Regions from separate parts of the Acidovorax sp. SRB_24 genome, predicted to be linked through region 1. Evidence: riboswitches for the same ligand, from Rfam matches in the RefSeq annotation. Region 1 holds a riboswitch; each other region holds the start of a gene.
What was found. Region 1 has a riboswitch for thiamine pyrophosphate ahead of thiC (phosphomethylpyrimidine synthase ThiC). Riboswitches for the same ligand answer to the same signal wherever they lie in the genome.
Positions count from the first base shown of each region.

Region 2: it holds a riboswitch for thiamine pyrophosphate, as region 1 does, so the genes downstream of both, B2J89_RS06450 (cytosine permease) here and thiC (phosphomethylpyrimidine synthase ThiC) in region 1, are expected to answer to the same signal.
Region 3: it holds a riboswitch for thiamine pyrophosphate, as region 1 does, so the genes downstream of both, B2J89_RS06935 (FAD-dependent oxidoreductase) here and thiC (phosphomethylpyrimidine synthase ThiC) in region 1, are expected to answer to the same signal.

Region 1 covers NZ_MWOM01000008.1:55,132-66,858, reverse strand. Annotated here, with positions in the region: gene B2J89_RS04480 (methyl-accepting chemotaxis protein) at 156-1,835, shown strand; gene thiC (phosphomethylpyrimidine synthase ThiC) at 1,838-3,700, opposite strand; TPP riboswitch at 3,806-3,926, opposite strand; gene B2J89_RS04470 (hypothetical protein) at 3,957-4,133, opposite strand; gene lpxC (UDP-3-O-acyl-N-acetylglucosamine deacetylase) at 4,153-5,076, opposite strand; gene ftsZ (cell division protein FtsZ) at 5,193-6,425, opposite strand; gene ftsA (cell division protein FtsA) at 6,571-7,800, opposite strand; gene B2J89_RS04450 (cell division protein FtsQ/DivIB) at 7,834-8,625, opposite strand; gene B2J89_RS04445 (D-alanine--D-alanine ligase) at 8,622-9,620, opposite strand; gene murC (UDP-N-acetylmuramate--L-alanine ligase) at 9,617-11,050, opposite strand; gene murG (undecaprenyldiphospho-muramoylpentapeptide beta-N-acetylglucosaminyltransferase) at 11,130-11,727, opposite strand, start outside.
Region 2 covers NZ_MWOM01000012.1:75,306-87,032, forward strand. Annotated here, with positions in the region: gene B2J89_RS06410 (MFS transporter) at 1-773, opposite strand, end outside; gene rmuC (DNA recombination protein RmuC) at 775-2,409, opposite strand; gene B2J89_RS06420 (D-glycerate dehydrogenase) at 2,491-3,468, opposite strand; gene B2J89_RS06425 (sodium:proton antiporter) at 3,488-4,903, opposite strand; gene B2J89_RS06430 (thioesterase family protein) at 5,173-5,631, opposite strand; gene B2J89_RS06435 (phasin family protein) at 5,876-6,430, shown strand; gene B2J89_RS06440 (extracellular solute-binding protein) at 6,710-7,762, shown strand; gene B2J89_RS06445 (3-hydroxyacyl-CoA dehydrogenase) at 7,865-8,623, shown strand; TPP riboswitch at 8,718-8,825, shown strand; gene B2J89_RS06450 (cytosine permease) at 8,890-10,197, shown strand; gene B2J89_RS06455 (SH3 domain-containing protein) at 10,455-10,901, shown strand; gene thiD (bifunctional hydroxymethylpyrimidine kinase/phosphomethylpyrimidine kinase) at 10,935-11,727, opposite strand, start outside.
Region 3 covers NZ_MWOM01000013.1:84,482-91,672, reverse strand. Annotated here, with positions in the region: partial or broken gene B2J89_RS06955 (hypothetical protein) at 1-1,203, shown strand, start outside; gene B2J89_RS06950 (thiamine phosphate synthase) at 1,300-2,205, opposite strand; gene B2J89_RS06945 (thiazole synthase) at 2,216-3,034, opposite strand; gene thiS (sulfur carrier protein ThiS) at 3,049-3,246, opposite strand; gene B2J89_RS06935 (FAD-dependent oxidoreductase) at 3,243-4,358, opposite strand; TPP riboswitch at 4,398-4,520, opposite strand; gene thiD (bifunctional hydroxymethylpyrimidine kinase/phosphomethylpyrimidine kinase) at 4,587-5,441, shown strand; gene B2J89_RS06925 (SH3 domain-containing protein) at 5,475-5,921, opposite strand; gene B2J89_RS06920 (cytosine permease) at 6,179-7,191, opposite strand, start outside.

The DNA.
Region 1 (11,727 bases):
GAGTCAGTGTTCACGGCACGCGCATTGCCCAGGGATTGACAGCAAATTGTCACAAACAACCGGCACAGTCCACAGGGCTCGGGGCCGCTGGCCCCAGGTACATGTCTTGCGCGCGGCACTGGCCGCTCGCGCGGGCAGCACCCCTTCCTTCTCCTATGCTTTCGTCCACCCCCTCCGTTCCCTCCCCTGCCACCGCTTCGCGCGGCTCGCTGGCCAGCAGATTGCTGGCCGTCTTCTTCGCGACCATGGCGCTCGCGCTGCTGGGCTCGGCCTTTGGCATCTGGTCGCTGCAGCGCATCCAGCGCTCCACGCAGCACATGGTGGAGCACAGCGTCGCGGCCGAGCGGCTGGTGGCCGATGCCTACCGCTACCAGGCCATCAATTCGGAGCGCTACAAGGCCATCGCCTTGAGTTCAGAGCCCGAGGTGGGCGATACCCTGGGCGCGGACATTGCCGCGACGCAGCAGCTCTATGACGGGCGGCTCAGCGCCTTGGCCGACAGGCTGCAGGCGGCCGAGCACCAGCAGCTCCTCGCAGGCATCCGCACCGCCGGCAAGGATTTCGCGGTGGCCCGCTCCGCGCTGGTGGCGGCGCGCGACTCGGGCCTGACCGAGCGCATCCGCAAGGTCTATGCCGAACATTTCCTGCCGTCGTCGAACGCGCTGCTGTCGGCGCTGGGCACGCTGACGCAGGCACAGCGCGATGCCATCGATGCGCGTGCGCGCGAGGTCGCCAGGCTGGGCGAAGTGGCCCGGCTGGTGCTGATCGCCTTCAGCGCCCTGGCGCTGGCGCTGGGCACGCTGCTCGCGCTGTGGCTAGTGCGCAGCATCACCCGCCCGATCGCTCTGGCTGGCACCACCGCCGACCGCGTGGCCAGCCTGGACCTGCGCCACGACATTGCAGGCCATGGGCGCGACGAGGCCGGCCGCATGCTGGGGTCTCTGGAGGTGATGCAGCACGCCTTGCGTGCGCTGGTGCGGCAGGTGCGGGGCTCGGCGCAGAACATCAGTGCGGCCGCCTCGGACATCGCCAGCGGCAACAGCGAACTGTCGGGCCGCACCGAAGAGACAGCCACCAGCCTGCAGCAGACCGCTGCCGCGCTGGAGCAGCTGACCCACCATGTCGTGCAGTCGGCCGAATCGGCCCACCATGCGCAGGCCATGGCCAACGCCGCGACCGTGGTGGCGCAAGAGGGCGGCAGCGTGGTGGCCCAGGTGGTGGGCACCATGGAAGGCATCCACCAGTCCTCGCGCAAGATCGTGGACATCATCGGCGTGATCGACTCCATCGCCTTTCAGACCAACATCCTGGCGCTCAATGCCGCGGTCGAGGCCGCGCGCGCCGGCGTACAGGGGCGGGGCTTCGCCGTGGTCGCGGCCGAGGTGCGCAGCCTGGCCACGCGCTCGGCGGCGGCGGCGCAAGAAATCAAGGCACTGATCACCGCATCGGTCGAACGCGCCGAGGCCGGCGCCAGCCTGGCGGGCGTGGCGGGCAGCACCATGGAGCGCATCGTCGGTGCCGTGCAGGACGCGGCACGCCGCATGGGCGAAATCACCTCGGCCACCGCCGTGCAGAACCACGAGATCGCGCAGATCAACACTGCCGTATCCCGGCTCGACCAGATGACGCAGGAGAACGCGTCACTGGTCGAGGAATCGGCCGCCGCATCCGCCAGCCTGCGCAGCCAGGCCCAGGAGTTGGCGGCCCTGATCAGCCGGTTCGTGCTGCCGGGCCAGGATGCGCCCGGCCCGGTGGACCAAACCGCACCCGGCACGGCGCCACAGACGGCAGCCCCGCGCGCGCCGCTGCGGCTGGCGCAGCGGCACGCGGCCTGACATCAGGCCACGGGCTGGATCGGCACGTACAACTCACCGCCCGTGCCGCGGAATTCCACCGCTTTTTCCTGCAGGCCCCGTGCGGCGAATTCGCGCACCTCCTGCGTGATCTTCATGGAGCAGAACTTGGGGCCGCACATCGAACAGAAGTGCGCCACCTTCGAGGCATCCTTGGGCAGGGTCTCGTCGTGGAATGCGCGGGCGGTGTCGGGGTCCAGGCCCAGGTTGAACTGGTCTTCCCAGCGGAAGTCGAAGCGCGCCTGGCTGAGCGCATCGTCGCGCGCGCGCGCGCCAGGGTGGCCCTTGGCCACGTCGGCCGCGTGCGCGGCGATCTTGTAGGCAATGATGCCCTGCTTGACGTCGTCGCGGTCGGGCAGGCCCAGGTGCTCTTTGGGAGTCACGTAGCACAGCATGGCCGTACCCATCCAGCCGATCATGGCCGCGCCGATGGCGCTGGCGATGTGGTCGTAGCCGGGGGCGATGTCGATGGTCAGCGGGCCCAGGGTGTAGAACGGCGCCCCGTGGCAGGTGTTGAGCTGCTCGGTCATGTTGGCCTGGATCATGTGCATGGGCACGTGTCCCGGGCCTTCGATCATGGTCTGCACGTCGTGCTTCCAGGCGGTCTGCGTGAGCTCGCCCAGCGTGTGCAGTTCGGCAAACTGCGCCGCGTCGTTGGCGTCGCTCGCGCAGCCCGGCCGCAGTCCGTCGCCCAGCGAGAAGCTCACGTCGTACGCCTTCATGATGTCGCAGATGTCCTCAAAATGCTCGTACAGAAAGCTCTCGCGGTGGTGCGCCATGCACCACTTGGCCATGATCGAGCCGCCGCGCGAGACGATGCCGGTGCGCCGCTGCGCCGTGAGCTGGATGTAAGCCAGGCGCACGCCGGCGTGGATGGTGAAGTAGTCCACGCCCTGCTCCGCCTGCTCGACCAGCGTGTCTCGGAAGATGGCCCAGGTCAGGTCCTCGGCCACGCCGCCCACCTTTTCGAGCGCCTGGTAGATCGGCACGGTGCCGATCGGCACGGGCGCATTGCGCACGATCCAGTCGCGCGTGGTGTGGATGGCCTTGCCGGTGGACAGGTCCATCACGTTGTCTGCGCCCCAGCGGATCGCCCAGACCAGCTTCTCGACCTCTTCCTCGATGCTGGACGTGACGGCCGAATTGCCGATGTTGGCGTTGATCTTGACCTTGAAGTTGCGCCCGATGGCCATGGGCTCGACCTCGGGGTGGTTGATGTTGGCTGGAATGATGGCGCGCCCGCGCGCCACTTCGTCGCGCACGAATTCGGGCGTGATGATCTGGGGGATGCTCGCGCCCATCGGGTTGCCCATCAGGCGCTGCTCGCGGCCGGCGTCCGCCATGTACTGCGCCATCCACTCGCGCTTGCCGTTCTCGCGGATCGCCACGTATTCCATCTCGGGCGTGACGATGCCTTTCTTCGCGTAGTGCATCTGCGTGACGTTGGCGCCGCTGCGCGCGCGCAGGGGCTGGCGCTGCAGTGCGGCGGCCTCGGCGCGCAGCTGCGCCAGGCGCGCGGCGTCCTCGCTCCTTTGGCCATCATCGATCGCCGCGGGCGCGCGGCCTGCGTAGCGCTCGACGTCGCCCCGCGCTGCGATCCAGGCGCCGCGCACGCTGGCCAGGCCGCGCCGCACGTCGATGGCGACATCGGGGTCGGTGTAAGGGCCCGACGTGTCGTAGACGCTGACCTGCTCGCCGTTGGTCAGCAGGATGTCGCGCACGGGAACGCGCAGGTCGGCGTGCAGCTGGCCGGGCACGTAGGCCTTGCGCGAGGCCGGAAAGGGCGCACGGGCATCCTCCAGCAAGCGGGCGAATGTCTCGAGGGCAAGGGGGTCGGTGGCGTTCATGGTCGGTCTCCGGTGGATGGCAGGGATGTGCTCCGGAGTGGACCTGTGCTCGCCCCCCCGGTGGCAGCGCCAGGGGCAAGGTCCGCCTGCCGTCAAAAGTAGCAGGACAGAAAGATCGGCTCTTCTTACGCCGGTATCAACCGGATCAAGTTCGTCGGGTTCGCGGGCCAGTCTGGACTTCAGACCGCCCCCATCTCAGTGCGTCAGCACACCCCGGAGCAGCCGCGAGTATAGGGCTATGCAGAGCGCGCCCGCGTCAGAGAACGCGCTCGGCGATCAGCACCGCAAAGAAGACAAAGGCGGCGATCAGCGTCCACTTGAGGACGACAAAACCCAGGCGCTTGTAGCGCGGCTGGCCGGTGCCGGCATAGAACGCAAAGCACACCGCCGCCGCGAGCAACAGCAGCAGGACGGCCCAGCGGAACAGCAGCATGGCAGCGGGCCCTGTGCGCTTACCAGGCGCGCGCCGGCTGGGCAAAGCCCGGGGGGGCCAGGCGCTCGTTGTCGAAGCTCACCAGTTCCCAGGCGTCGGGCTGGGCGAGCAGCTCGCGCAGCAGCAGGTTGTTGAGCGCATGACCCGAACGAAACGCGCTGTAGGCGGCCAACAGCGGCTTGCCGATGAGGTAGAGATCGCCCATCGCGTCGAGGATCTTGTGCTTGACGAATTCGTCGTCATAGCGCAAGCCGTCGGCATTGAGCACCTTGTAGTCGTCCATGACGATGGCGTTGTCGAGGCCACCGCCCAGGGCGAGCCCGCTGGCGCGCATCATCTCGACGTCGCGCGTGAAGCCGAAGGTGCGCGCGCGCGCGATGTCGCGGCTGTAGTTGCCCTGCCCCAGGTCAAACTCGACGCACTGGCCGGTCGAGTCCACCGCGGGGTGGGAAAAGTCGATCTCGAAGCGCAGCTTGAAGCCGTGGTAAGGGTCGAGCCGCGCCCATTTCGCGGATGCCCCCTCGCCCTGGCGGATCTGCACCGGGCGCTTGACCCGGATAAATTTCTTGGGGGCGTTCTGCAGCGCGATGCCGGCGCTTTGCAGCAGGAAGACGAACGACGCCGACGAGCCATCGAGGATGGGAACCTCTTCGGCGGTGATGTCCACGTACAGGTTGTCCAGGCCCAGGCCCGCGCAGGCCGACATCAGGTGCTCGACGGTGTGCACCTTGGCGCCGCCCGCAGAGATCGTCGAGGCCATGCGCGTGTCGGTGACGGCCAGGGCCGAGATCGGAATGTCCACCGGTTCGGGCAGGTCCACACGGCGGAACACGATGCCGGTGTCAGGCTGCGCGGGGCGCAGGGTGAGCTCCACGCGTTGGCCGCTGTGCAGGCCCACGCCCACCGCACGGGTGAGCGCCTTGAGAGTACGTTGCTGAAGCATGCAGGGATTTTAGGTGCGAAGGCGGCACTTTGCTGCAGTGCACGCACGCCCTGGATTTATCGCCGCGATGGAGGATGGGGCGCGGTGCCAGCGCGGGCCGCGCCGCGGCTTCCCGCTCAATCGGCCTGCTTGCGCAGGAACGCTGGAATCTCCAGGTCGTCCATGCCGCCCGACGACAGGGCGTCCACGCGCGCCGCAGCCTGCGTGCGGTTGGTGCGCCAGACGCTGGGCACGGCCATGCTGCCGTAATCGGTCTGGCTCGTGCCGCCCGCAGAACCCAGCACCGTCGTGCCCATGGCCGCGCCCGCCACCGGCACCTGGTAGGCCAGGTTGTCGGTGCCGGTGCGCAGGCTGCCCTGCACCACCTGCATCGACTGGCGGCGCGCATTGTGGCGCGAGAGGCCGGTGGCCACCACGGTGACGCGGATCTCCTCGCCCAGGCTGTCGTCGTAGGCGGCGCCGTAGATGACATGCGCGTCGGGCGAGGCGTAGGCGTTGATGGTGCTCATGGCCAGGCGCGATTCGCTCAGTTTCAGGTTGCCCTTGGCGGCGGTCACCAATACCAGCACGCCCTTGGCACCCGACAGGTCGATGCCTTCGAGCAGCGGGCAGGCTACGGCCTGTTCGGCGGCAATGCGCGCGCGGTCGGGGCCGCTGGCGGTGGCCGTTCCCATCATGGCCTTGCCGGGCTCGCCCATCACGGTGCGCACGTCTTCGAAGTCGACGTTCACATGGCCGTACTCGTTGATGATTTCGGCGATGCCGCCCACGGCGTTCTTGAGCACGTCGTTGGCGTGCGCAAAGGCTTCGTCCTGGGTGATGTCGTCGCCCAGCACATCGAGCAGCTTCTCGTTGAGCACCACGATCAGCGAGTCAACATTGGCCTCGAGCTCGGCCAGGCCGTTGTCGGCGTTGGTCATGCGGCGCCCGCCCTCCCAGTCGAAGGGCTTGGTGACCACGCCGACGGTGAGGATGCCCATCTCCTTGGCCACGCGCGCAATCACCGGCGCGGCGCCGGTGCCGGTGCCGCCGCCCATGCCGGCGGTGATGAACAGCATGTGGGCGCCCTGGATGGCGCTGCGGATGTCTTCGACGGCCGCTTCCGCGGCTTCGCGGCCTTTTTCGGGCTTGCTGCCCGCGCCCAGGCCGCTCTGGCCCAGCTGGATGACGCGGTGCGCGGAGCTGCGCGTGAGCGCCTGGGCGTCGGTGTTGGCACTGACGAACTCCACACCCTGCACGGCGCGCGCAATCATGTGCTCGACGGCGTTGCTGCCGCCCCCGCCCACACCGATCACCTTGATCTGGGTGCCCTGGTTGAATTCTTCGGCTTCGATCATTTCGATGGACATGTTGGAGCTCCTGTTACTGACGGAAAAGCAATGGTGAATTGGGAAACAATCAAACAACTTCGGTGCACGCGCGGCGGACCGGCGCCGCGCCAGCGCACGCGCGGCGGAGGGTGGGGACGCACGACCCAGATCGGTTTGGGCATGGTCAGAAGTTCCCCACGATGAAGTCCTTGAACCGGCCAAAAGCGGTTTTCACGGAGCCGCTTTTTTGCGCCACCTTGAATCCGCGCATGCGCGCCAGGCGCGCCTCTTCGAGTTGCCCCATCACCGTGGCGGCCCGCGGCTGGGCCACCATGTCGGACAGGGCGCTCGAATACTTGGGGATGCCGCGGCGCACGGGCTTGAGGAAAATGTCCTCGCCCAGTTCCACCATGCCCGGCATGACCACGCTGCCGCCCGTGAGCACGATGCCCGACGACAGCACTTCCTCGTAACCCGACTCGCGGATGACCTGCTGCACCAGCGAGAAGATCTCTTCGACGCGCGGCTCGATCACGCCCGCGAGCGCCTGCTTGCTGAGCATGCGCGGGCCGCGGTCGCCCAGGCCCGGCACTTCGACCTGCGCCTCGGGGTCGGCCAGCAACTGCTTGGCATAGCCGCTCTCGACCTTGATGTCTTCGGCGTCCTTGGTGGGCGTGCGCAGCGCCATCGCGATGTCGCTGGTGATGAGGTCGCCTGCGATCGGGATCACCGCCGTGTGGCGGATCGCGCCGCCCGTGAAGATCGCCACATCGGTGGTTCCGGCGCCAATGTCGACCAGGGCCACGCCGAGCTCGCGCTCGTCGTCGGTCAGCACGGCCTGGCTCGATGCGAGCGGATTGAGCAGCAGCTGCTCGACCTCCAGTCCGCAGCGGCGTACGCATTTGATGATGTTCTCGGCCGCGCTCTGCGCGCCGGTGACGATGTGGATCTTGGCTTCCAGGCGGATGCCGCTCATGCCGATGGGCTCTTTGACATCCTGCCCGTCGATCACGAACTCCTGCGGCTCGACCAGCAGCAGGCGCTGGTCGCTGGAGATGTTGATGGCCTTGGCGGTCTCGACCACGCGCGCCACGTCGGCAGCGGTGACCTCCTTGTCCTTCACGGCCACCATGCCGCTCGAATTGAGGCCGCGGATGTGGCTGCCGGTGATGCCGGTGTAGACGCGCTGGATCTTGCAGTCGGCCATGAGCTCGGCCTCTTTCAGCGCCTGCTGGATGCTCTGCACGGTGGCGTCGATGTTCACGACCACGCCGCGCTTGAGGCCATTGCTGGGCGCCACCCCCAGGCCGGCGAGCTTGAGCTCGCCGTTGGGCAGAACCTCGGCGACGACGGCCATGATCTTGGCCGTGCCGATGTCCAGCCCCACCACCACATCTTTGTATTCTCTTGCCATATGCGTGTCTGCCCTTCGTTTTTCTGTGCCGCTCTACCGGCGTTTTGCCGGCGTGGCGCCCTGCACCACCGTGGTCACGCCGCGCAAGCGCAGGGCGTAACCTCCGGTGTGGCGCAGGTCGGCCGACTCCAGGGCATCCGCGCGGCGCTTGTACTGCGCCGCCACCTGCGTGAGCGTGCGCACAAAACGTTGCGTGCGCTGCGCCACTTCCTCGGGGGTGCCCCCTCCCAATTCCACCACCGCGCCGCTGTCGAGCGTCGCGCGCCAGCCGCCCCGGCTGGACATCTCCAGCCCCTCCAACTCGAGTCCCAGTGGCCCGAACGCGGGCAGCAGCTGCTGGTACATGGCCAGCACCTGGGTGGAATGGTCGGCCGGGCCATTGAGCCGCGGCAGATCGTCCTGGTCCGCGTCGCCGCCGGCATCGAACACCTCGCCCTGGCTGTTGAGCAGGGTCGAGCCCGACTCCGGGCCCCAGTGCGCCACGGCGTGGTGCTCCTGCAGCACCACGCGCAGCGTGCGCGGAAACTCGCGCCGCACCTGGGCACTGCGCACCCAGGGCACCTGCTCAAAAACCTCGCGCGCAGCGCCCAGGTGGATGGTGAAGAAGTTGCCGACGAGTTGCGGCGTCACATTGGCGCGCAGCGTCACGGCGTTGTTGTGCACCAGCTCGCCCTGCACGACGATGCGCCCGATCGAAAACGCCGGGTGGCGCAGCAGCCACCACGCGCTGGCTGCCAGCGCCAGGCCCGCGCAAGCCACGAACAGGACCGATGCGGTCAGGTTCATGAGCTTGACGTCCAGCGGCGCGGGCAGCGAGTCGGTCATGCAGGCGTTCCTTGCGTGGCCACGGGGCATGCGCCCTGCGGGTTGTCGAGCGTGGCGCCGGCCAGCAGCTGCAGGCACAGGTCTTCGTAGCTGATGCCCGCGGCACGCGCGGACATCGGCACGAGCGAGTGCCCGGTCATGCCGGGCGAGGTGTTGATCTCCAGCAGGAAGGGCTGGCGGTCGCTGGCCCGGACCATGATGTCGGCCCGTGCCCAACCGCGGCAGCCCAGCGAGCGGAATGCCTGCACCACGATGCGCTGGATCTCGCGCTCCTCGGCATCGGGCAGGCCGCTCGGGCAGTGGTACTGCGTGTCGTCGGTGAAATACTTGTTCTGGTAGTCGTAGTTGCCCTGCGGCGCCACGATGCGGATCACGGGCAGCGCGTGCGCGCTGGCACCGACGCCCAGCACCGGGCAGGTGGTCTCGTCGCCCTCGATGAACTGCTCGCACAGCACCTCGGGGTCGTAACGCGAGGCAAGCAGGTAGGCCTGCGCGCATTCCTCGGGCGTGGTGACCTTCGTCAGGCCCAGGGTCGAGCCCTCGCGCGAGGGCTTGACGATCATCGGTGCACCCAGCGCCTGCAGCGCCTGCAGCGTCTCTTCGCTGCTGGCCACCAGGCGCCAGTCGGGCGTAGGTAGTCCGTCGGCGCGCCACAGGCGCTTGGTCATGATCTTGTCCATGGCAATGCTCGACGCCAGCACGCCGGGGCCGGTGTACGGAATGCCCATGAGTTCGAGCGCGCCCTGCACCGTGCCGTCTTCGCCGTGGCGGCCGTGCAGCGCAATGAAGCAGCGCGCATACCCGTCGCGCTGCAGCGCGCCGAGCCCGGCGTGCGCCGGATCGAACGCATGTGCGTCCACGCCGCGCGCGCGCAGCGCCTGCAGCACGCCGGCACCCGACATCAGCGACACCTCGCGCTCGGCCGAGGCTCCCCCCATCAGCACGGCAACCTTGCCCAGCGCGGCAGCCTCCACTTTTTTATTCCATGCACTCACAACCTGCTCCCGTCCAACACCACAAGCTCACTATTTTGTAGCAAATCGACCACCTTGGCGGCCACGGTGCCGATGGAGCCCGCGCCCATGCACAGCACCACGTCGCCGGCGCGCGCGCCGTCGGCAATGGTCTGGGGCAGATCGGCCACGTTTTCGACAAAATGCGGCTCCACGCGGCCGGCCACCCGCAGGGCCCGTGCCAGCGCACGGCCATCGGCGGCCACCACCGGCGCCTCGCCCGCGGCATAGACCTCGGTGAGCAGCACGGCATCGGCGCTGCCGATCACCTTGATGAAATCCTCGAAGCAATCGCGCGTTCGGGTGTAGCGGTGCGGCTGGAAGGCCAGCACCAGGCGCTGGCCCGGAAAGGCGCCGCGCGCCGCCGCCAGCGTGGCCGCCATCTCTACCGGGTGGTGGCCGTAGTCGTCGATCACCGTGAAATGGCCACCGCCCTTGGCGGGCACCTCGCCATAGCGCTGGAAGCGCCGGCCCACGCCCTTGAAGCTGGCGAGCGCGCGCAGCACGGCATCGTCGGAAATGCCCAGCTCCACCGCGACGGCGATCGCCGCCAGCGCGTTGAGCACGTTGTGCTCGCCCGCCAGGTTCAGCACCACCTCGAGGTCGGGCAGCGTGACGCCGTTGCTGCGCTGCACCGTGAAGCGCATCTGGCCGGCCTGCGCGCGCACGTTGATGGCGCGCACCTGCGCGTCTTCGGCAAAGCCGTAGCTGGTGATCGGACAGGTGACCTGGGGCACGATCTCGCGCACGGCCGGGTTGTCGGTGCACAGAATGGCCGTGCCATAGAACGGCATGCGGTGCAGGAAGTCGACAAAGGCCTTCTTGAGCCGGCCAAAGTCGTGGCCATAGGTCTCCATGTGGTCGGCGTCGATGTTGGTGACGACGGCCATCACGGGCAGCAGGTTCAGGAACGAGGCATCGGACTCGTCGGCCTCGACCACGATGTAGTCGCCTTGCCCCAGGCGCGCATTGGCCCCGGCGCTGTTCAGGCGCCCGCCGATCACGAAGGTCGGGTCGAGCCCCGCCTCGGCCAGCACGCTGGTGACCAGGCTGGTGGTCGTGGTCTTGCCATGCGCGCCGGCAATCGCGATGCCGCGCTTGAGGCGCATGAGCTCGGCCAGCATCAGCGCGCGCGGCACCACGGGGATCTTCTTGGCCCGCGCGGCGACCACCTCGGGGTTGTCGGCCTGCACCGCCGTCGAGGTGACCACGGCGTCGGCGCCGGCAATGTGCGCGGCCGCGTGGCCCAGGTGCGTGGCGATGCCCAGCGCCTGCAGGCGGCGCAGCGTGGCGCTGTCAGCCAGGTCCGAGCCCGAGACGCCATAGCCGAGGTTGAAAAGCACCTCGGCAATGCCGCTCATGCCCGAGCCGCCCACGCCGACGAAATGGATGTGGCGAATGGCGTGCTTCATCGCATTGCCTCCATGAAAGACGGCTCGTCGGCGTGTCCTATGTTCGCGACGAAATGGGCGATGGGGCGAATGGCGTGCTTCATGCTGCCAGCTCCTCGCACGCGGTGACCACTTCCCGGGTCGCATTGATTTTTTGCATGTTTTTGGCCTTTAGCGCCCGCTCTACAAGCGCGGGACGCTCCATATTTTGTAGCATTTGTGCCAGCCCCTGCGGCGACAGGTCGCGCTGCTGGACGAGCCAGCCGCCGCCGGCCTGCACCAGGAACTGGGCGTTGGTAGTCTGGTGGTCGTCCACCGCCGATGGAAACGGCACGAACACGGCGGCCGCGCCGATGGCAGCGATCTCGGTGACGGTGCTGGCGCCCGCGCGGCAGACGATGATGTCGGCCGCGGCGAACGCGCTGGCGGTGTCGTCGATGAACGGCGTGAGCTCGGCCTCGACCCCGGCGGCGGCGTAACGGGCGCGCAGCGCGTCGATCTGCGCCGCGCCGCTTTGGTGCGTGACCACAGGGCGCCGGTCCGCGGGCATCAGCGCCAGCGCCAGCGGCACGATCTCGTTGAGCGCGCGCGCGCCCAGGCTGCCGCCCACCACCAGCAGGCGCAGCGGCCCGCTGCGGCCGGCAAAGCGCTCGGCCGGCCCCGGCTGCTGCGTGAACGCCGCGCGCAGCGGGTTGCCG
Region 2 (11,727 bases), on a different contig from region 1:
GCGGCAATGGCGAAGGCCCCCAGGATGGTGCCGATGACCGACGCGCTCAGTGCCCGCTCGTAGCCCAGCAGCGGCACGACGAAGGTGTGCACGTCCCAGCAGGACGACAGCACCCAGTTGACCAGCATCAGGCGGCGAAAGCGCGGCTCGCGCAACAGGTCCCACACGCGCTGCTGCGGCCCGCCCGTGGCGGCGATCACGGGCGGCAGCTCCACCGTGTGGCGCACCCAGAACCAGGTGGCCAGCGGCAGCACCGCCAGCAGCGCGAACGCCCAGCGAAAGCCGCCGAGGCTGCCGGCGGCGCTGCCCGCATGGTCGATCATCAGGCCGGCAAAGAAGGGGCCGATGAAGTTGGAGATGGCCGGTCCGATCGCCAGCCAACTGAACACCTGCTTGAGTTGCGTGGCGCTGTGGGCGGCCCGGCCGACGTGGCGCTGCAGCGCGATCGTGGCCGCACCCGTGGCGCCGCCCGTGAGCAAGGCCGCCGCGCACAGCACCTCGAACACCGGAAATGCCAGCGCGAGCCCCGCGCCGCTGGCGGCCGCCACCACGCAAAAGCCCACCGGACGGCGCAGTCCATGGCGGTCGGCATAGCGCCCCGCGGGCAGCGCCAAGAACACCTGGGTCAGCGCAAACAGCGCCAGCAGCACGCCCACGGCCGCTGCGCTGTAGCCCGCGCGCAGCGCCAGCAGCGGCGCAGCCATGCGCATGCCGGCCATGCAGGCATGCACGCAGACCTGTCCCGCGATCAGACGGGCCAGCGCGGCGTTCATGTCACTCGCCTTCGCTCGGCGAAGGCGCGGCCGGCATGGCCGTTTCGGGCGCGGCGACCAGCAGCCCGCCCTCTTCAGGGGCCGGAAGGGCCTGCACGTCGCGCAAGCGCCGCTGGATGGCGCGCGTGCGCACCCCCACCTCGTCAAACTTCTTGGCGGCCGCGTCGATCGACTTCTTGGTGGCCTCGACCACGTCGCCGAACTTGGCGAACTCGGTCTTGACCTGGCCCAGCATGTTCCAGACTTCGGACGAGCGCTTCTCGATCGCCAGCGTCTTGAAACCCATCTGCAGGCTGCTGAGCATGGCCGCCAGGTTGGCCGGGCCCGTGATCATCATGCGGCAGTCGTTCTGCACCGCCTCGACCAGGCCGGGGCGGCGCATGACTTCGGCGAACAGCCCTTCGGTGGGCAGGTAGAGCACGGCGAAGTCGGTGGTGTGCGGGGGCGAGACGTATTTGCCATAGATCTTGCGCGCTTCGAGCTTGATCGAGGTCTCGAACGCATTGCCGGCCGACGCAATGGCCGACTTGTCGGCCGTGTCGTGCGCGTCCATCAGGCGCTGGTACTGCTCCACCGGGTACTTGGAATCGATCGGCAGCCACACCGGCTGCTCGTCGCTCTGGCCCGGCAGGCGGATCGCGAACTCGACCAGCTCATCGCTGCCCGGCACGGTCTTGACGTTGCGCGCGTACTGGCCGGGCGTGAGCACGTTCTCGATGATGGCGCCCAGCTGCAGCTCGCCCCAGGTGCCGCGCATCTTCACGTTGGTCATCACGCGCTTGAGGTCGCCGACGCTGCCGGCCAGCGTCTGCATCTCGCCCAGGCCCTTGTGCACCTGTTCGAGCCGGTCGCTGACCAGCTTGAACGACTCGCCCAGGCGCTGCTCGAGCGTGGCGTGCAGCTTTTCGTCCACCGTGCGGCGCATTTCTTCGAGTTTGGTCGAGTTGTCGGCCTGGATGGCGGCCAGGCGCTCGTTGAGCGCCGTGCGCAGCTGCTCGGCGTTGTGCTGGCTGCCCTGCACCAGCCCGGCGAGCTGCTGCGAGACCGCGTCCTGCAGCACCGAGAACTGGTTCTTGATCTGGTGGCCGTTGCCTTCGAGCTGGTCCTTGAGCGCCGTGGACATGGTGCCGAGCTGGCTCTGGATGTCGCCCTTGAGCGAGTCGAGCGTCTGCCGCGTGGCGCCCGTGAGCGCCTCGAAGCGCTCCTGGATGCGCTGCTCGAATAGCTGCGTGCTCTCGGCCATGGCCTGGCGCGACTTCACGCTCTCGGCCGCCAGCGCCGCCGTGGTCTGCATCAGCTCGGTGCGAAAGCCCGCCAGGGTGTCCGACAGCTCGGCACGCCCGGTGCGCGACTCGGCCACCGCCTGCGCCAGGCGCTCGTCCACCGCATGGCGCAGCGAATCGAGCGTGCCCTGCATGGCCTGCGTGGAGCCGCGCAGCTGCTGGCCCATGCCGTCGAGCGCGCCGTCGTTCTTGGCCACCGCCAGCTGGGTGGACTGGGCCGTGGCTTCCAGGGCCTGCAGGCGCGCTCCCCATTCGGGCGGCAGTTCCACGCGCGGGCGGCGCCACAGCAGCAGCGCCAGCAGAACGACCACGAGCAGCAGCAGGGCGGCGAGAACGAGGGTGTCGGTAGTCAAAGGCAGTTCACTCTTGTTTCAATAGCTGTCAACGCATGCCCCATAAGGGCTGGAGGCATATTTGACTGCCAATTATGCAATTCAGTCGCCGACGCGGTTCACGGGGGTGAGCGCGCCGCGCCCGTCAAAGAACGCGATCAGGTTTTCGGCGGCCAGGTTGGCCATCGCCAAGCGCGTGGCCACGGTGGCGCTGGCGATGTGCGGCGTCAGCACGACGTTAGGCACCGTGAGCAGGTCGGGGTGCACGCTGGGCTCGCCCTCGAACACATCGAGCCCGGCCGCCGCGATCTGGCGCGTGCGCAGCGCGTGCGCCAGGGCCGCGTCGTCCACGATGCCGCCGCGCGCGATGTTGACCAGCGTGGCCGTGGGCTTCATCAGCGCCAGCTCGGCCGCACCGATGGTGTGGTGCGACTCGGCGGTGTAGGGCAGCACCAGTACCACGTGGTCGGCGCTGCGCAGCAGCTCTTCCTTGCCGACATAGCGGGCCTTGCACTCGGCCTCGAGTTCGGGCGAGAGCTGCGAGCGGTTGTGGTAGACCACGTCCATGCCGAAGCCGTGCGCGCCGCGCTTGGCAATGCCCTGGCCGATGCGGCCCATGCCGATGATGCCCAGCGTGCTGCCGTGCACTTCGGTGCCGGCGAACATGTCGTAGCTCCATTTGTTCCATTTCCCGGCGCGCAGGTAATGCTCGGACTCGGCCATGCGCCGCGCGGTCGCCATGAGCAGCGCGAAGCCGAAGTCGGCCGTGGTCTCGGTCAGCACATCGGGCGTGTTGGTGCCCTGCACGCCCGCGGCGGTCATGGCCTCGACGTCGAAGTTGTTGTAGCCCACGGCCATGTTGGCCGCGATCTTCAGGCGCGGGCAGGCGGCGATCAGTTCGGAGTCGATGCGCTGGCTGCCGGTGGTGAGGGCGCCATCCTTGTCGGCCAGGCGTTCGGCCAGCTCCTGTGGCGACCAGAGGGCGTCCTCGGGATTGGCTTCGACTTCGAAGTGCTGCGCGAGCCGCTCGACCACTTCGGGAAAGATCGCACGGGCGATCAGGATGCGGGGTTTGTTCATGGCGGGCTTTCTTTCAGTTTCAGCGGAACCAGACGAAGGTCATCAGGATGAACAGCGGCACCAGGATGCCGCAGGACCACAGCATGTAGCCGAAGAAGCTCGGCATCTTGACGCCGCGGTCCTCGGCGATGGCCTTGACCATCAGGTTGGGCGCGTTGCCTATGTAGGTATTGGCGCCCATGAACACGGCGCCCGCCGAGATGGCGGCTAGCGTGGGCGCCAGCGTGGTCATGAGCTCGGCCGGATTGCCGCCGGCGGTGTTGAAGAACACCAGGTAGGTCGGCGCGTTGTCGAGGAACGAGGACAGCAGCCCCGACGCCCAGAAGTACATCGCCGGATCGGGCGCGCCATCGGGGCGCGTGACGGCTGCGACGATGGCGCCAAAGGGCCCGCCCACGCCGGCCTTGAGCATGGCGATGACCGGAATGATGGTCAGAAAGATGCCGGCGAACAGCTTGGCCACTTCCTGCATGGGCCCCCAGCCGAACTGGTTGTCGGCATGCACCTGCGCGGGCGTGAGCCACAGCGACACCAGCGTGACGATGACCAAGCCCACGTCACGCACCAGGCCCGGCAGGCCGACGGGCGTGCCCGCGACGTCGAACACCACGGGCGACTTCCAGAAACCGCTGAGCAGCACCAGCGCCACCACCACGCCCAGCAGCGCGAAGTTGACCTTGCCATCGAAGCCGATCGTGCGCGTGTCGGGCGTCGGGTCGCGGCGCTGCCCGCCGCCCTGGCCTTCGCGGCGGAAGTACCAGGTGTCGAGCGCATAGAACAGCGCCAGCAGCACGCCGACCAGGAACAGCGTCTCCTGGAAGATGTGGGCCACGGTCCAGAAGAAGTCGACGCCCTTGAGGAAGCCCAGGAACAGCGGCGGGTCGCCCAGCGGCGTCAGCGAGCCGCCGGCGTTGGAGACGATGAAGATGAAAAAGATCACCACGTGCGCGCAATGCTTGCGCTGGTCGTTGGCGCGGATCAGCGGGCGGATCAGCAGCATCGACGCCCCGGTCGTGCCCATGAAGCTGGCCAGCACGGCGCCGATGGCCAGGATGGCGGTATTGAGCCCGGGGCTGCCCTGCAGGTTGCCGCGGATGTAGATGCCGCCCGCCACCGTGAACAGCGCCGTCAGCAGGATCACGAACGGAATGTATTCGGCCAGCAGCGCATGCACCAGGCTCGCGCCGGCCGCCGCCGGGCCGAAGACCGCGGCAAACGGCAGCAGAAAGGCCAGCGCCCAGCCCGCCACCACCTTGCCGTAATGGTGGTGCCAGAAAATGGGTGCCAGCAGCGGCAGAAGCGCGATCGACAGCAGAACGCCGGCAAACGGCACGCCCCACCACAGGGCCAGGCGGCTGCCATCGATGTCGGCGGCCAGCGCCAGGCCGGGCAAGGCCGACAGTGTGGCCATGAGCAGCCAGCGGAAATGCTTCATGCGTGGGTCTCCCTCGTTATATTGAAAACAGGCGCACGGAAATGGGCTGTGGACGGCAGGCCGGCGCGGCGTACCGCGCCACAGCATGCGCTGCCAGCGCCCCGAGCGCCTGGCCGCGTCGGCCGCGGGCAACGCGAAAGTGTAGGCCATGGCCCGGACACGCCAGGCCAATCGCAACGCGCCCTGCCCGCTGCGAAAAAAATATGGTCAAAACCGGCTTGAGCGCATACCCAGAATGTGCTGGCAGCTCCTGATACCAGAGCAAAATATCAGCCCGGCAGCACCAGCGCCTGCAACACGCCGTGCAGGCGCGGTGACAGCGCGGCGGGCCGGCGCGTGGCGCGGTCCACGTACACATGGATGAAATGCCCGGCCGCCGCCGTCAGCGCCTCGCCCTGGGCGAACAGCCCCACTTCATAGCGCACGCTCGTGCTGCCCAGGCGCGCCACGCGGATGCCCGCTTCCACCGTTTGCGGAAAGGCGAGCGGGGCAAAGTAGTTGCACTGCGTCTCGACCACCAGCCCGATGGTCCGGCCCGCGTGGATGTCGAGCGCGCCCTGCTCGATCAGGTGGGCGTTCACCGCGGTGTCGAACCAGCTGTAATAGACGACGTTGTTCACATGCCCATACACATCGTTGTCGGCCCAGCGCGTGCTGATGGGGCGAAAGGCGGCGTAGGCGCTGCGCGGCTGGGGCGCAGGGCGCGCCGGGGTCGCTGTCGTGTTCATGGCCGTGGATTTTGCCAGCGCGGCAACAGGCCCTCCGGCAAGGGACCGCAGTCCGTCGTTTTGACGTAACAAAGGACAGAAAACGTAATTTGTTGCAACGCAACAAAAAGTGCTTGCGTGTCGGCCACCGTCGCCCCTAGAATCCGCACTATGCTGCACTGCAACATGGCCCGGAAAGCATGCCAGCGCAGATATTTGTGAACCACAGTCGCTTTCGACTTTTCCTTTCTTTTGGAGATCTCACATGTCCCTGACCGCTGAACAAATCCTGGCCGCACACAAAGCCAACATCGAAACCCTGTTTGGTCTGACCAGCAAAGCCTTTGAAGGCGTGGAAAAGCTGGTCGAACTGAACGTGACCGCTTCGCGCGCCGCACTGAACGAGGCCGCCAGCCACGCCCAGGCCGTGCTCAGCGTCAAGGACGCACAAGAACTGATCGCCCTGCAGGCCGGCCTGTTCCAGCCCCTGGCCGAGAAGGCAGCTTCCTACAGCCGCCACCTGTACGACATCGCCTCGGGCACCGGCGGTGAATTCAGCAAGGCCGTCGAGTCGCAGACCGCCGAAGTGCAGAAGAACTTCGCCACCCTGGTGGACTCGGCGTCGAAGAACGCACCCGCCGGCTCGGAAACGGCCGTGGCCGTGATGAAGAGCGCCGTGTCGGCCGCCAACAACGCGTTCGAATCGGTGCAAAAGGCCGTCAAGCAGGCCACCGACGCCGCTGAAGCCAACTTCAACGCCGTGGCCACCACGGCCGCCGACGCAGCCAAGTCGGCTGCGGGTGCCCGCAAGCAGCGCTGAGCCATGCGCCTGTCCAGCCACAAGGCGCTGGACACAAAGCAGGGATTACCCTGATAATGCGAACACTGTCCCGGCGCCGCCGGGACCCCAGTTGTCTCCTCGGATCCTCTCGAAACACGGGTTTCAGGGATTCGTTCAAGCCCGGTCTCGACCGGGCTTTTTTTTGCGCGACCCAGGGACCGGGTGCCGCCGAAAAAACACAACCGCGCAGGCAGTATTGCGAATGGTTCGCGTTTGCTTTACCATTGCACCCGTTACCATTCCTCCTTCGCCCTTCCCATGAAAAAAATCTCCACGGCTGCCGCAGCAGCCTGTTTCCTGCTCGCAGCCAGCGGTTTCGTGCAGGCCCAAGAGAACGTCGTCAACCTCTATTCGGCACGCCACTACGCCACCGATGAAGCGCTCTACAGCGGCTTCACCCAAGCCACGGGCATCAAGATCAACCGCGTCGATGCCGACGATGCCGGGATCCTGGCACGCCTGAAGGCCGAGGGCTCGGCCTCCCCCGCCGATGTGATCCTGCTGGTCGACGCGGCGCGCCTGTACCGCGGCGAGGTCGACGGGCTGTTCCAGCCGATCAGGTCCAAGGTGCTCGAAGACGCCATCCCGGCCAACCTGCGCAGCCTGCCGGCCGCAGACGGCGGCATTTCGTGGTTCGGCCTGTCGACCCGCGCGCGCGTCATCGTCTACAACAAGGTCAAGATGAACCCCGAGGACGTGGACACCTACGAGGAGCTGGGCGACCCGAAGAACAAGGGCAAGCTGTGCATCCGCTCGGGCTCGCACCCCTACAACCTGAGCCTGTTTGGCGCCGTTACCGAGCACATGGGCGAGCAAAAGACGCAGGAGTGGCTCAAGGGCATGGTGGCCAACCTGGCGCGCGACCCCAAGGGCGGCGACACCGACCAGATCAAGGCCGTGGCGTCGGGTGAATGCCAGATCGGCGTGACCAACAGCTACTACCTGGCGCGCCTGATGCGCTCGGACAAACCCGAAGACATTGCCGTGGCCAACAAGGTCGGCGTGGTGTTTCCGAACCAGCAGTCGTGGGGCACGCACTTGAACATCGCGGGCGGCGCCGTCGCCAAGTACGCCAAGCACCGCGCCAACGCAATCAAGTTCATGGAGTACCTCGCGAGCCCTGAAGCGCAGAACTATTTTGCCAACGGCAACAACGAATGGCCCGCCGCCAAGGGCGTGGACATCGCCAACCCCGCGCTCAAGGCCATGACCGGCGGCAAGCCGTTCAAGAGCGAGACCATCCCGATCAGCGCCGTGGGCGCCAACATGACCAAGGTGCAGCAGATGCTGGACCGCGTCGGCTTCAAATAAGCCCTGCACCCCTCCCCGCGCCCGGCCCTGCCGGGCTTTTTTTCGCGTGCCGCATCCGCCATAATTTACGTTTACGTCAACGTCATTCACTGGAGATACGGCATGGACATTCAGGGCAAGGTATTCATCGTGACCGGCGGCGCATCGGGCCTGGGCGAAGGCACGGCACGCATGCTGGCCGCGCAGGGCGGCAAGGTCGTCATCGCGGACATGCAGGCGGACAAGGGCGCGGCGGTGGCCCAGGACATTGGCGGCGCCTTCGTGCGCTGCGACGTCAGCAGCGAAGCCGACGGCCAGGCCGTGGTGGCGCAGGCCGTGTCCCTGGGCAAGCTGATGGGCCTGGTCAACTGCGCCGGCGTCGCCCCGGCCGAAAAGACCGTGGGCAAGAACGGCGCCCACAGCCTGGCCGCGTTCAGCAAGACCATCGCGGTGAACCTGGTCGGCAGCTTCAACATGATCCGCCTGGCGGCCGAAGCGATGTCCCAGAACGAACCCGAAGCCACGGGCGAGCGCGGCGTGCTGATTTCCACCGCCAGCGTCGCCGCCTACGACGGGCAGATCGGCCAGGCCGCCTACAGCGCCTCCAAGGGCGGCATCGTCGGCATGACCCTGCCCATCGCCCGCGACCTGGCCCGCAGCGGCATCCGCAACATGACGATTGCCCCCGGCATCTTCGGCACGCCGATGCTGTTTGGCATGCCGCAGGAGGTGCAGGATGCGCTGGCCGCCGGCGTGCCCTTCCCGAGCCGCCTGGGCACGCCGCAGGACTACGCCAAGCTGGTGCGGCATATCTTCGAAAACGACATGCTCAACGGTGAAGTGATTCGCCTCGACGGCGCCATCCGCCTGGCGCCCCGCTGAAGGCCGGGCGGCGGGCCCGCGCGTGAACGGCCCCGCGCGCAGCAGGACATCCGGGGCACCCCTACAATCGCGCCGTGTCCGGTGGCTTGCCGGACACGACCGCTGGGGGTGTCGCCGGGATCTTTCGAGGACCGGGCGGCTGAGAAAGTCCCTTTGAACCTGTTGAGATCATCCTCGCGCAGGGAAGCCGGCCGCACAGCACCGCCCCGCCCACGGGCCGCCGTGCCCTTGGCCCGCCCCGCGCGCGCACCGCACGGAGCCTTTTCATGACACAGCCCGCCACCCCCGCCAACGAGGCGCTGGCCCCCATTTCCGCCGACCGGCGCGTGTTCCAGTGGCACGACCACGCCTCGCTGTGGTTCAGCCTGGGCGTAGGCCTGCTGGTGATGCAGGTGGGCGCCTACCTGATGCCCGCCATGGGCACGCAAGACGCGCTGCTGGCCATCGTGTTCGGCTCGCTGCTCGGCGCCGGCCTGCTCGGCTGGGTGGCCAAGATCGGCTGCGACAGCGGCCTGGCCAGCGCCGGGCTGATGCACGCGGTGTACGGCCGCGCGTTCGCGCGCCTGCCCATCGTGCTCAACATCGTGCAGCTGATCGGCTGGGGCACCTTCGAACTGGTGGTGATGCGCGACGCCACCGTCGCCATCGGCCGCCAGTCGGGCAGCCTGCTGGCGCCCCACTGGCCGGTGCTCGCCACGCTGCTGTGGGGCGGTGTCGTGACGCTGCTCATCAGCGGCTCCATGGTGCAGCTGGTGCGCCGCATCATCGCGCGCGTGGCGCTGCCATTGGTGGTGCTGTCGCTCGTGTGGCTGAGCTGGCAGTTCCTGTCGCTGGCGCAGGCACAGGGCCTGGCAGACCTCTGGCAGCGCCGCGGCGAAGGCGGCATGGGCGTGATGCCCGCGCTCGACCTGGTGATCGCCATGCCGATCAGCTGGCTGCCGCTGGTCGCCGACTATGCGCGCCACGGCACCAGCGGCCGCGCGGCGCTGCGCGGCACCTGGGCCGGCTATGCGCTGGCCAACATCTGGTGCTATGCGCTTGGCGTGCTCGTCGCGCTGGTGCTGCCCAGCCAGGACCTGGTGACCGCGCTGCTGCTGGCGCAGGGCGGGCTGATCGCGCTGTCGCTGATCCTCATCGACGAAGTCGACAACGCCTATGGCGACGCCTATTCAGGCGCCGTCTCGGCCCACGCCCTGCGGCCGCGCTGGAGCGTACGCCGCTGGGGCATCGCGATCGCGCTGCTGTGCACGCTGCTGGCGCTGGTGCTGCCGATGCACAGCCTCGAACCCTTCCTGCTGCTGCTCAGCTCGGTCTTCGTGCCGCTGTTTGGCGTGATCCTGGGGCGCCTGGCCTTTGGCGCCAGCGCTGCGGCCTTGCTGGCGCAGGCACGCCAGGCGCATGCCGCGCCGATCGCGCTGTGGCTGGCGGGCATCGCGTTCTACCACCTGGTGCCCCGACTCGCGCCGGCGCTGGGCTCGGCCCTGCCGACGCTCGCGCTGTGCTTCGTGCTGGCCTATGCCACGCGCACCCGGCCCGGCGCCGGCACGCTGGCCGCAGGCGCGCGGCAGGCCTGACAAGCGCGGCCCCGCGTCGGCCCCCCGCGCCCGCGCAGCGCTATTCAAAGATGAGCACTGTGCGCACGCTGGTCCTGGGATTCAGAGCAAAACCCACCTGAAACCCAAGCTGTGCCAGCGCCAGCAGCTCACTTTTTATCGAAAGTGCAGGAACTTCACCGGCAGCGCCCTGTCGGACCGGGCGCATGGATCCCATGCGTTTGTCTCAAAGGAGTGTTGTTCCCGTGCTGTTTCTGTCCCGCCGTCTCTCGCTTTCCGTGGCCGCCCTTGGCCTGGCTGCAGCCGCCGCCTTGTCCAGCCTGCCCGCGGCCGCCGCCGCACGCGCGCAAGAATTCGTCAGCGTGAAGGGCTCCAGCGTGAACGTGCGCGAAACGCCCACGACCCGTTCGGCCACGCTGTGGGAGCTGGCCTCGGGCTACCCGCTGCAGGTCCTGCAGCGCAAGGGCCAGTGGCTGCGGGTGAAGGATTACGAGGCCACGCTGGGCTGGATCCATGCCCCGCTGACCCACAAGGTGCCGCACATGGTGGTCACCGCCCACACGGCAAACCTGCGCGCGGGCCCCGGCCAGCAGCACCGGCGCGTGGGCCAGCTGGACCAGCACGAGGTCGTGAAGACGCTGAAAAAATCGGGCGATTGGGCGCAGGTGCAGCGCGAAGGCGGGCAAAAGGGCTGGATCGCGCGGCGGCTGGCCTGGGGCTGGTAAGCAAAGACCGGGCGGGCTCGCGGGCCCGCCAGCTCAATGGTGCAGCACGCGCTGCGCCACGGGCGCATAGCCGTGGTTCAGCGGCCCGTGCCCGTGCCCGGTGCACACCGCGGCGCCGGCGGCGATCGCGCCCAGGACGTAGGCGCGCGCCTGTTCCACCGCCTGCGGCAGCGGCAGGCCCAGTGCCAGGTGCGCGGCAATGGCCGACGACAGCGTGCAGCCCGTGCCGTGGCCGTTGTGCGTGGCAATGCGCGGCGACTGCAGGCGCAGCCGCCCCCCGCCGGCCAGCGCCAGCACATCGATCACGGTGTCGCCGGGCAGGTGCCCGCCCTTGAGCAGCACGGCCGGCGCGCCCAGCGCCAGCAGCGCGCTGGCCGCATCGTCGAGTGCATCGGCACCGTCGATGGTGCGGCCCAGCAGCAGCGCCGCTTCGTCAAGATTCGGCGTGACGACGGTGGCCAGCGGAAACAGCTCCTCCACCAGCACGCCCACGGTCTCCTGCGACATCAGGCGGTCGCCGCTGGTGGCGACCATGACGGGGTCGAGCACCACCTGCAGCATCTGGTGGCGGGCAATCGCCTTGACGACCACGCGCACCACCTCGGGCGAGTGCAGCATGCCGATCTTGACGGCGTCCACGCCGATGTCCTCAGCCACGGCGTCGATCTGCGCGCGCAGCATGTCGGGCGGAATGCCGTGGATGGCGCGCACGCCCTGCGTGTTCTGCGCGGTGATCGCGCTGATGGCGGTCATGCCGTAGCAGCCCAGCGCGCTGAAGGTCTTGAGGTCGGCCTGGATGCCGGCGCCACCGCCGCTGTCGGAGCCG
Region 3 (7,191 bases), on a different contig from region 1:
TCTGCCAGTGTGGTGTACGCCCTCGTGGCCCTGCTGGCCGCCGCGCTGGCCGTGCTGGGGCTGTTGTGGACCCGCGCGCGCGCGCAGGCGCAGCGGGCCGAGCAGGCGTGGCGCGGCCTGGTGACGTCCAGCGCCAGCGCCGCCGAAGCCGATTGGGCCGTGCCCACCGCACCGCCACCGCCGCCGCCGCTCCTGTCCGCGGCACCGGAGCCGGCATCGCCAGCCGCCGAACCTGCGCCGGTGGCCCGTGAGCGCATGGGCCTGGCGCGCAGCATGGTCGCGGCGACCGGCTCGTCCGGGGCGTGGCCGCTGCCGGCCGCCAGCGCCCCGGCGGCGCCGGCGGAGGTGGTCAACCCCGAAGACCTGTTCGACCTGCAGCAGCAGGCCGAGTTCTTTGTCTCGGTGGGCGAGCACGACCAGGCCATCGGCGTCATGAAGCGGCACATCGCCGACAACGAGCGCAGCTCGCCGCTGGCCTATCTGGAGCTGTTGCGGCTCTACCACTCGCTCAGCCGCGTGGGCGATTTCAACAGCCTGCGTGACCAGTTCCACCGCTATTTCAACGCGCAGATTCCCGAGTTCGGCGTGTTCCACCGCGCCAGCCGCACGCTGCTGGACTGGCCCGAGGCACTGGCGCAGATCGAGGCGCTGTGGAGCGATGCCGCCGTGCTGGCGCTGCTCGATGGCCTGCTGTTTTGCCACGAGGGCACCGACACCGCGCGCTTCGACCTGGCCGCCTACGACGATCTGCTGCTGCTGTACGCCATTGCCCGCACCACGCCACCGAGGGCCCGCGGCGCGCCGCCGCCAAGGGCCCGCACTACGCCGGTGTCGGCCCCCGAACCGCTGCCGGCGCCCGAACCGCACGGGTTGACTCCGCAGGCGGCCGCGGCTGCGGCGCTCTTCGTGCCATCGGTGCCCGCCAGTCTGATGGACTACGACCTGGAGCTGGTGTCCGATTCGGGCTATGCCGCCCTCGGCCTGGATGCGCCCCTGGCAGCGCCGCAGCCGGACCCGCTCGACCTGGACTTGGACCTCGATTTGAGCGAGCCGGCCGGCGCCGACGACTGGGCGCTGCCGCCGCTGACCGGCAGCGAGCTGCCCGCGATGCCGGTGACGCCGCCGCCCCAGCGCGAGCAGCCGCGCGGCTTTGGCGCCCACAGCGACCGCGTGGAAGCGCGCTTCGACCTCGGCGACCGCTAGCCCGGCTGAGCGCATCGCGGCACTGCAGCGCGGACTATGTTTTTGGTAGCTTCAAGCGCTTGCCAGATCAGCGTTTGAGGCTGTTTTCATGGGTATTCAATGCGGCGCGTGCAGCGCCCGTTGCAGCTGCGCCGCTGCCGCCTCCGGGTCGGGCGCATTGACCAGGGCGCGCACCACCGCAATTGAGCCCACGCTCGTGGCCCGCACCTGCGCGAAATGCTCGGCACCAATGCCACCGATCGCCACCAGCGGGTAGCTTTGCATCAGGCGCGCATAGGCGGCGAGCCGGCCCAGGCCCTGCGGGGCCGTGGCCATGCGCTTGAGCGTGGTCGGGAACACCGCCCCCATGGCGACATAGCTCGGCCCCACGGCATCGGCGCGCAGCATTTCGGCATAGCCATGCGTGCTCACGCCCAGGCGCAGGCCGGCGCGGCCCAGCGTCTCCAGGTCTTCGGGGCGCATCGCGTCGAGGTCTTCCTGGCCCAGGTGTACGCCATAGGCGCCCGCGGCCACGGCCGCCTGCCAGTGGTCGTTGATGAACAGCAGCGCGCCCGTGCCCTGCACCGCGTGCACAGCGGCCTGCACCTCGTGCGCGATGGTGGCGGCGTCCTCGCTCTTGAAGCGCAGCTGCACCGTCGGCACGCCGGCGCGCGCCATGCGGCCGACCCAGGCGGCGTCGGGCAGCACCGCGTACAGGCCGAGCGCCCGCGGGCACGCGGCGAAGGCGTTTTGCTGTGGCAGCGCCTGCAGGCCGAAGTCTTGGGGCTCATCGGGCCAGGTTGCGGCATCGACAGCGCCTGTGCGCTCGGCGCGGGCCTGCCAGGCGCGCGCCAGGCAGCGGGCATCGGCGGCGATGAAGCCGAGAGCGCTGCAGGCCGCCAGCGCCGCGCGGTACACCGGAGAGGTGCCCTCGGATGCCGGGACGGGCTGTGGCGTGCTCGGCGTGAACGTGCCCGTGTGGTGGCGCACGATGTCCTGGGCCAGGGTGTCGGTGTCGATCATGGCTGGGGTCTCAGGCCGAGGGCTGCTCGTGGTGCCAGAACGGCGTGCCCAGCACCGGCGTGCTGGGCTGGGCACTGTGCTGTGGCTGCATGGCGCCGGCGCGGCGTGCGCTGCGGCCGGCCTGCACGGCGTCGGCAAAGGCGCCGGCCATCGCGACCGGGTCCTGCGCCAGCGCCACGGCGGTATTCAGCAGCACGCCGTCGTAGCCCCATTCCATCACCTGGCAGGCATGCGAGGGCAGGCCCAGGCCCGCATCGACCAGCAGCGGCACGGCCAGCCGCTCGCGCAGCACCTGCAGCGCATAGGGGTTGACGGGGCCGCGCCCGGTGCCGATCGGCGCCGCCCAGGGCATGACGGCCTGGCAGCCGACGTCGACCAGGCGCTGGCACAGCACCAGGTCTTCGGTGCAGTAGGGCAGCACGTAGAACCCGTCGCGGATGAGCTGCTCGGCCGCGGCGACCAGGTTCAGCGTGTCGGGCTGCAGCGTGTAGTCGTCGCCGATCACTTCGAGCTTGATCCACGGCGTGTTGAACACCTCGCGCGCCATGTGCGAGGTGGTGATGGCCTCCTGCACGCTGTGGCAGCCCGCGGTGTTGGGCAGCACCGGCACGTCGAGCTCGCGCAGCAGCTCCCAAAAGCTGTTGTGGCCTGCGTCCGCATCGCCGCTGCCCTGGCGGCGCAGCGAGGCCGTGACCATGGCCGGGCGGGCGCGCTGCACCGCGGCCTTGAGCGTGGCCGGCGACGGGTAGCGAGCCGTGCCCAGCAGCAGGCGGCTGGAGAAGGACTGGCCGTACAGGACCAGGGCGTCGTCAGAAGGGGTGGTGTTCATGGCAATGCGCGGCGCTAGCCGCCGGTGACGGGAGAAATGACTTCCACGCGGTCGCCCGCCTGCAGCAGGTGGCGTGCGTGCTCGGTGCTGGGCACGAAGACGGTGTTGACGGCGACCGCGAACGGCGGCCGCGCCGTGATGGCGGCCAGGGCGTCGGCCACCGTGGCGCCGTCGGGCAGCTGGTGCGGTGTCTGGTTGATGGTGATGTTCATGGCAAAGAGAGGGCGCTCGTCGCGCTGTGTAAATCCACGGCCAGGTCGAAGGCGCTGGCCAGGGGCGATTGTCCGGTCTGCAGCAGCTCCAGCACCACGTCGAGCAGGGCGGGCGCGATCATGAAGCCGTGCCGGTACAGGCCGTTGACTTCGAGCACGCGCTCCGCCGTCTGGCGGATGGCGGGCAGGTTGTCGGGCAGGGTGGGGCGGCATTGGGTGGCGATCTCGACGATGCGCGCTTCGGCAAAGCCCGAATGCACGGCGTAGGCGGCGCTGAGCAGCTCCAGCGCCGAGCGCACGCTGGCGGGCGAGAGGTCGTCGGACTCGATTTCGGTCGCGCCGATCACGAACAGGTGGTCCTGCTTGGGCGCGATGTAGATCGGGTAGCGCGGGTGCACCAGGCGCGTGGGGCGTTGCAGCGTCACCTCGGGTGCGTGCACGCGCACGACCTCGCCGCGCACACCGCGCAGCTCGCGCCACTGCGCGCGTGCGCCCAGGCCGCGGCAGTCGAGCAGCCAGTCGGGCTGGCCCGGCGTGCCGGGGGCGAAGTCGGCCGGCTCCCGCGGCGTGTTCCAGTGCACGGCCACGCCCCGCTGCGCCATCTCGCGCGCCAGCGCGTCCAGCAGCTGGCGGTTGTCGAGCTGGCCTTCGCCGGGCAGGTACATGCCCTGCGCAAAGCGCCCGGCCAGGGCCGGCTCCAGGCGCGCCATGCCGGCGCTGTCGAGCGCCTGCATGGCGGGCAGTGCCGGCAGCGCGCTGTGCGTGGTCTCGAACTGCAGGCGCAGGCGCGCCGCCTCCTGTGCATCCTGCCGGTGCCAGACCACCAACGTGCCGTTTTGCTGGAAGAACACCGGCGCTTGCAGGTCTGCCAGCAGCTGTGGCCAGCGCGTGAGCGCGTGCTGGCCCATGCGCACCACGCCGGGCTCCGTCACGGCCGACTCGGCCAGCGGCGCCAGCATGGCGGCCGCCACGCGCGCGGCGCTGCCCTGGCCGCTGGCGTCCTGCGCCTCGTACACGGCCACCGCATGGCCGGCACGCGCCAGTGACACCGCCAGCAGCCGGCCCATGAGGCCGGCGCCCAGAATCGCAAAAGAGGAAGGGTGAGCAATCATCGTTGTCCGTTGGTGTGGGTGCACGGACAAAACGGGCGGGCGCCTGTGCTGGAAACTCCCCACGCCAGCATGACCTGGATCGGGTAACGGGGCCTGCGTTGGCTCGGCCCCAGGGTGTTTCTCAGTCCGCGCCAGCCTGGCGGGACACCCCTGTTTCGTCCTGGCAAGAATTACAGCACAAGCCGCCAGCGCCCGTCTTGATGTGGCGCATAGGCCATAATTTTTGCCATGACTCAAACGACCCTCCCGGCCGCCAGGCCCGCGCGCTACGTCCGCGTGCTCTCGATTGCCGGCTCCGACAGCGGCGGTGGCGCCGGCATCCAGGCCGACCTCAAGACCTTCAGCGCGCTGGGCTGCTACGGCATGACCGCCATCAGCGCGATCACCGCGCAGAACACGCAGGGCGTGCGCGCCATCCACGGCATTCCGCCCGACATGCTGCGCGCGCAGATCGACGCCGTGGCTGAGGACATCGGCGTGGACGCCGTCAAGATCGGCATGCTGCACTCGCCCGAGGTGGTGCGCGTGGTCGTCAAGGCGATTGCCCGCCACCAGATGCTGCAGGTGGTGCTCGACCCCGTCATGGTCGCCACCAGCGGCGACCGCCTGATGTCGCAGGAGACCGTGGGCGTGCTGGTGGAGGAGCTGTTTCCGCTGGCCACCGTCGTCACGCCGAATCTTGACGAAGCGGCGCTGCTGCTGGGCCGCACCATCGACGGTGCCGATGCACTCGACGATGCGGCCAGCGCGCTGCTGGCGCTGGGCGCGCCGGCCGTGCTGCTCAAGGGCGGGCACCTGCCCGGCGACACCGTGATCGATGTGCTGGCGCTGGCCGGCGGGGGGCGGCTGCGCCTGCAGTCGCCGCGCATTGCCACGCACAACGGCCACGGCACGGGCTGCACGCTGTCGTCGGCCATTGCCGCGCACCTGGCACTGGGCCTGCCGCTGCCGCAGGCGGTGGAACAGGCGCGCGCCTACGTCCTGGGCGCGATCGCCGCCGGCGCCGCGGTGTGCACCGGGCACGGGCACGGGCCGCTGAACCACGGCTATGCGCCCGTGGCGCAGCGCGTGCTGCACCATTGAGCTGGCGGGCCCGCGAGCCCGCCCGGTCTTTGCTTACCAGCCCCAGGCCAGCCGCCGCGCGATCCAGCCCTTTTGCCCGCCTTCGCGCTGCACCTGCGCCCAATCGCCCGATTTTTTCAGCGTCTTCACGACCTCGTGCTGGTCCAGCTGGCCCACGCGCCGGTGCTGCTGGCCGGGGCCCGCGCGCAGGTTTGCCGTGTGGGCGGTGACCACCATGTGCGGCACCTTGTGGGTCAGCGGGGCATGGATCCAGCCCAGCGTGGCCTCGTAATCCTTCACCCGCAGCCACTGGCCCTTGCGCTGCAGGACCTGCAGCGGGTAGCCCGAGGCCAGCTCCCACAGCGTGGCCGAACGGGTCGTGGGCGTTTCGCGCACGTTCACGCTGGAGCCCTTCACGCTGACGAATTCTTGCGCGCGTGCGGCGGCGGCCGCGGGCAGGCTGGACAAGGCGGCGGCTGCAGCCAGGCCAAGGGCGGCCACGGAAAGCGAGAGACGGCGGGACAGAAACAGCACGGGAACAACACTCCTTTGAGACAAACGCATGGGATCCATGCGCCCGGTCCGACAGGGCGCTGCCGGTGAAGTTCCTGCACTTTCGATAAAAAGTGAGCTGCTGGCGCTGGCACAGCTTGGGTTTCAGGTGGGTTTTGCTCTGAATCCCAGGACCAGCGTGCGCACAGTGCTCATCTTTGAATAGCGCTGCGCGGGCGCGGGGGGCCGACGCGGGGCCGCGCTTGTCAGGCCTGCCGCGCGCCTGCGGCCAGCGTGCCGGCGCCGGGCCGGGTGCGCGTGGCATAGGCCAGCACGAAGCACAGCGCGAGCGTCGGCAGGGCCGAGCCCAGCGCCGGCGCGAGTCGGGGCACCAGGTGGTAGAACGCGATGCCCGCCAGCCACAGCGCGATCGGCGCGGCATGCGCCTGGCGTGCCTGCGCCAGCAAGGCCGCAGCGCTGGCGCCAAAGGCCAGGCGCCCCAGGATCACGCCAAACAGCGGCACGAAGACCGAGCTGAGCAGCAGCAGGAAGGGTTCGAGGCTGTGCATCGGCAGCACCAGCGCCAGCAGCGTGCACAGCAGCGCGATCGCGATGCCCCAGCGGCGTACGCTCCAGCGCGGCCGCAGGGCGTGGGCCGAGACGGCGCCTGAATAGGCGTCGCCATAGGCGTTGTCGACTTCGTCGATGAGGATCAGCGACAGCGCGATCAGCCCGCCCTGCGCCAGCAGCAGCGCGGTCACCAGGTCCTGGCTGGGCAGCACCAGCGCGACGAGCACGCCAAGCGCATAGCACCAGATGTTGGCCAGCGCATAGCCGGCCCAGGTGCCGCGCAGCGCCGCGCGGCCGCTGGTGCCGTGGCGCGCATAGTCGGCGACCAGCGGCAGCCAGCTGATCGGCATGGCGATCACCAGGTCGAGCGCGGGCATCACGCCCATGCCGCCTTCGCCGCGGCGCTGCCAGAGGTCTGCCAGGCCCTGTGCCTGCGCCAGCGACAGGAACTGCCAGCTCAGCCACACGAGCGACAGCACCACCAATGGCAGCGCCACGCGCGCGATGATGCGGCGCACCAGCTGCACCATGGAGCCGCTGATGAGCAGCGTCACGACACCGCCCCACAGCAGCGTGGCGAGCACCGGCCAGTGGGGCGCCAGCAGGCTGCCCGACTGGCGGCCGATGGCGACGGTGGCGTCGCGCATCACCACCAGTTCGAAGGTGCCCCAGCCGATCAGCTGCACGATGTTGAGCACGATGGGCAGGC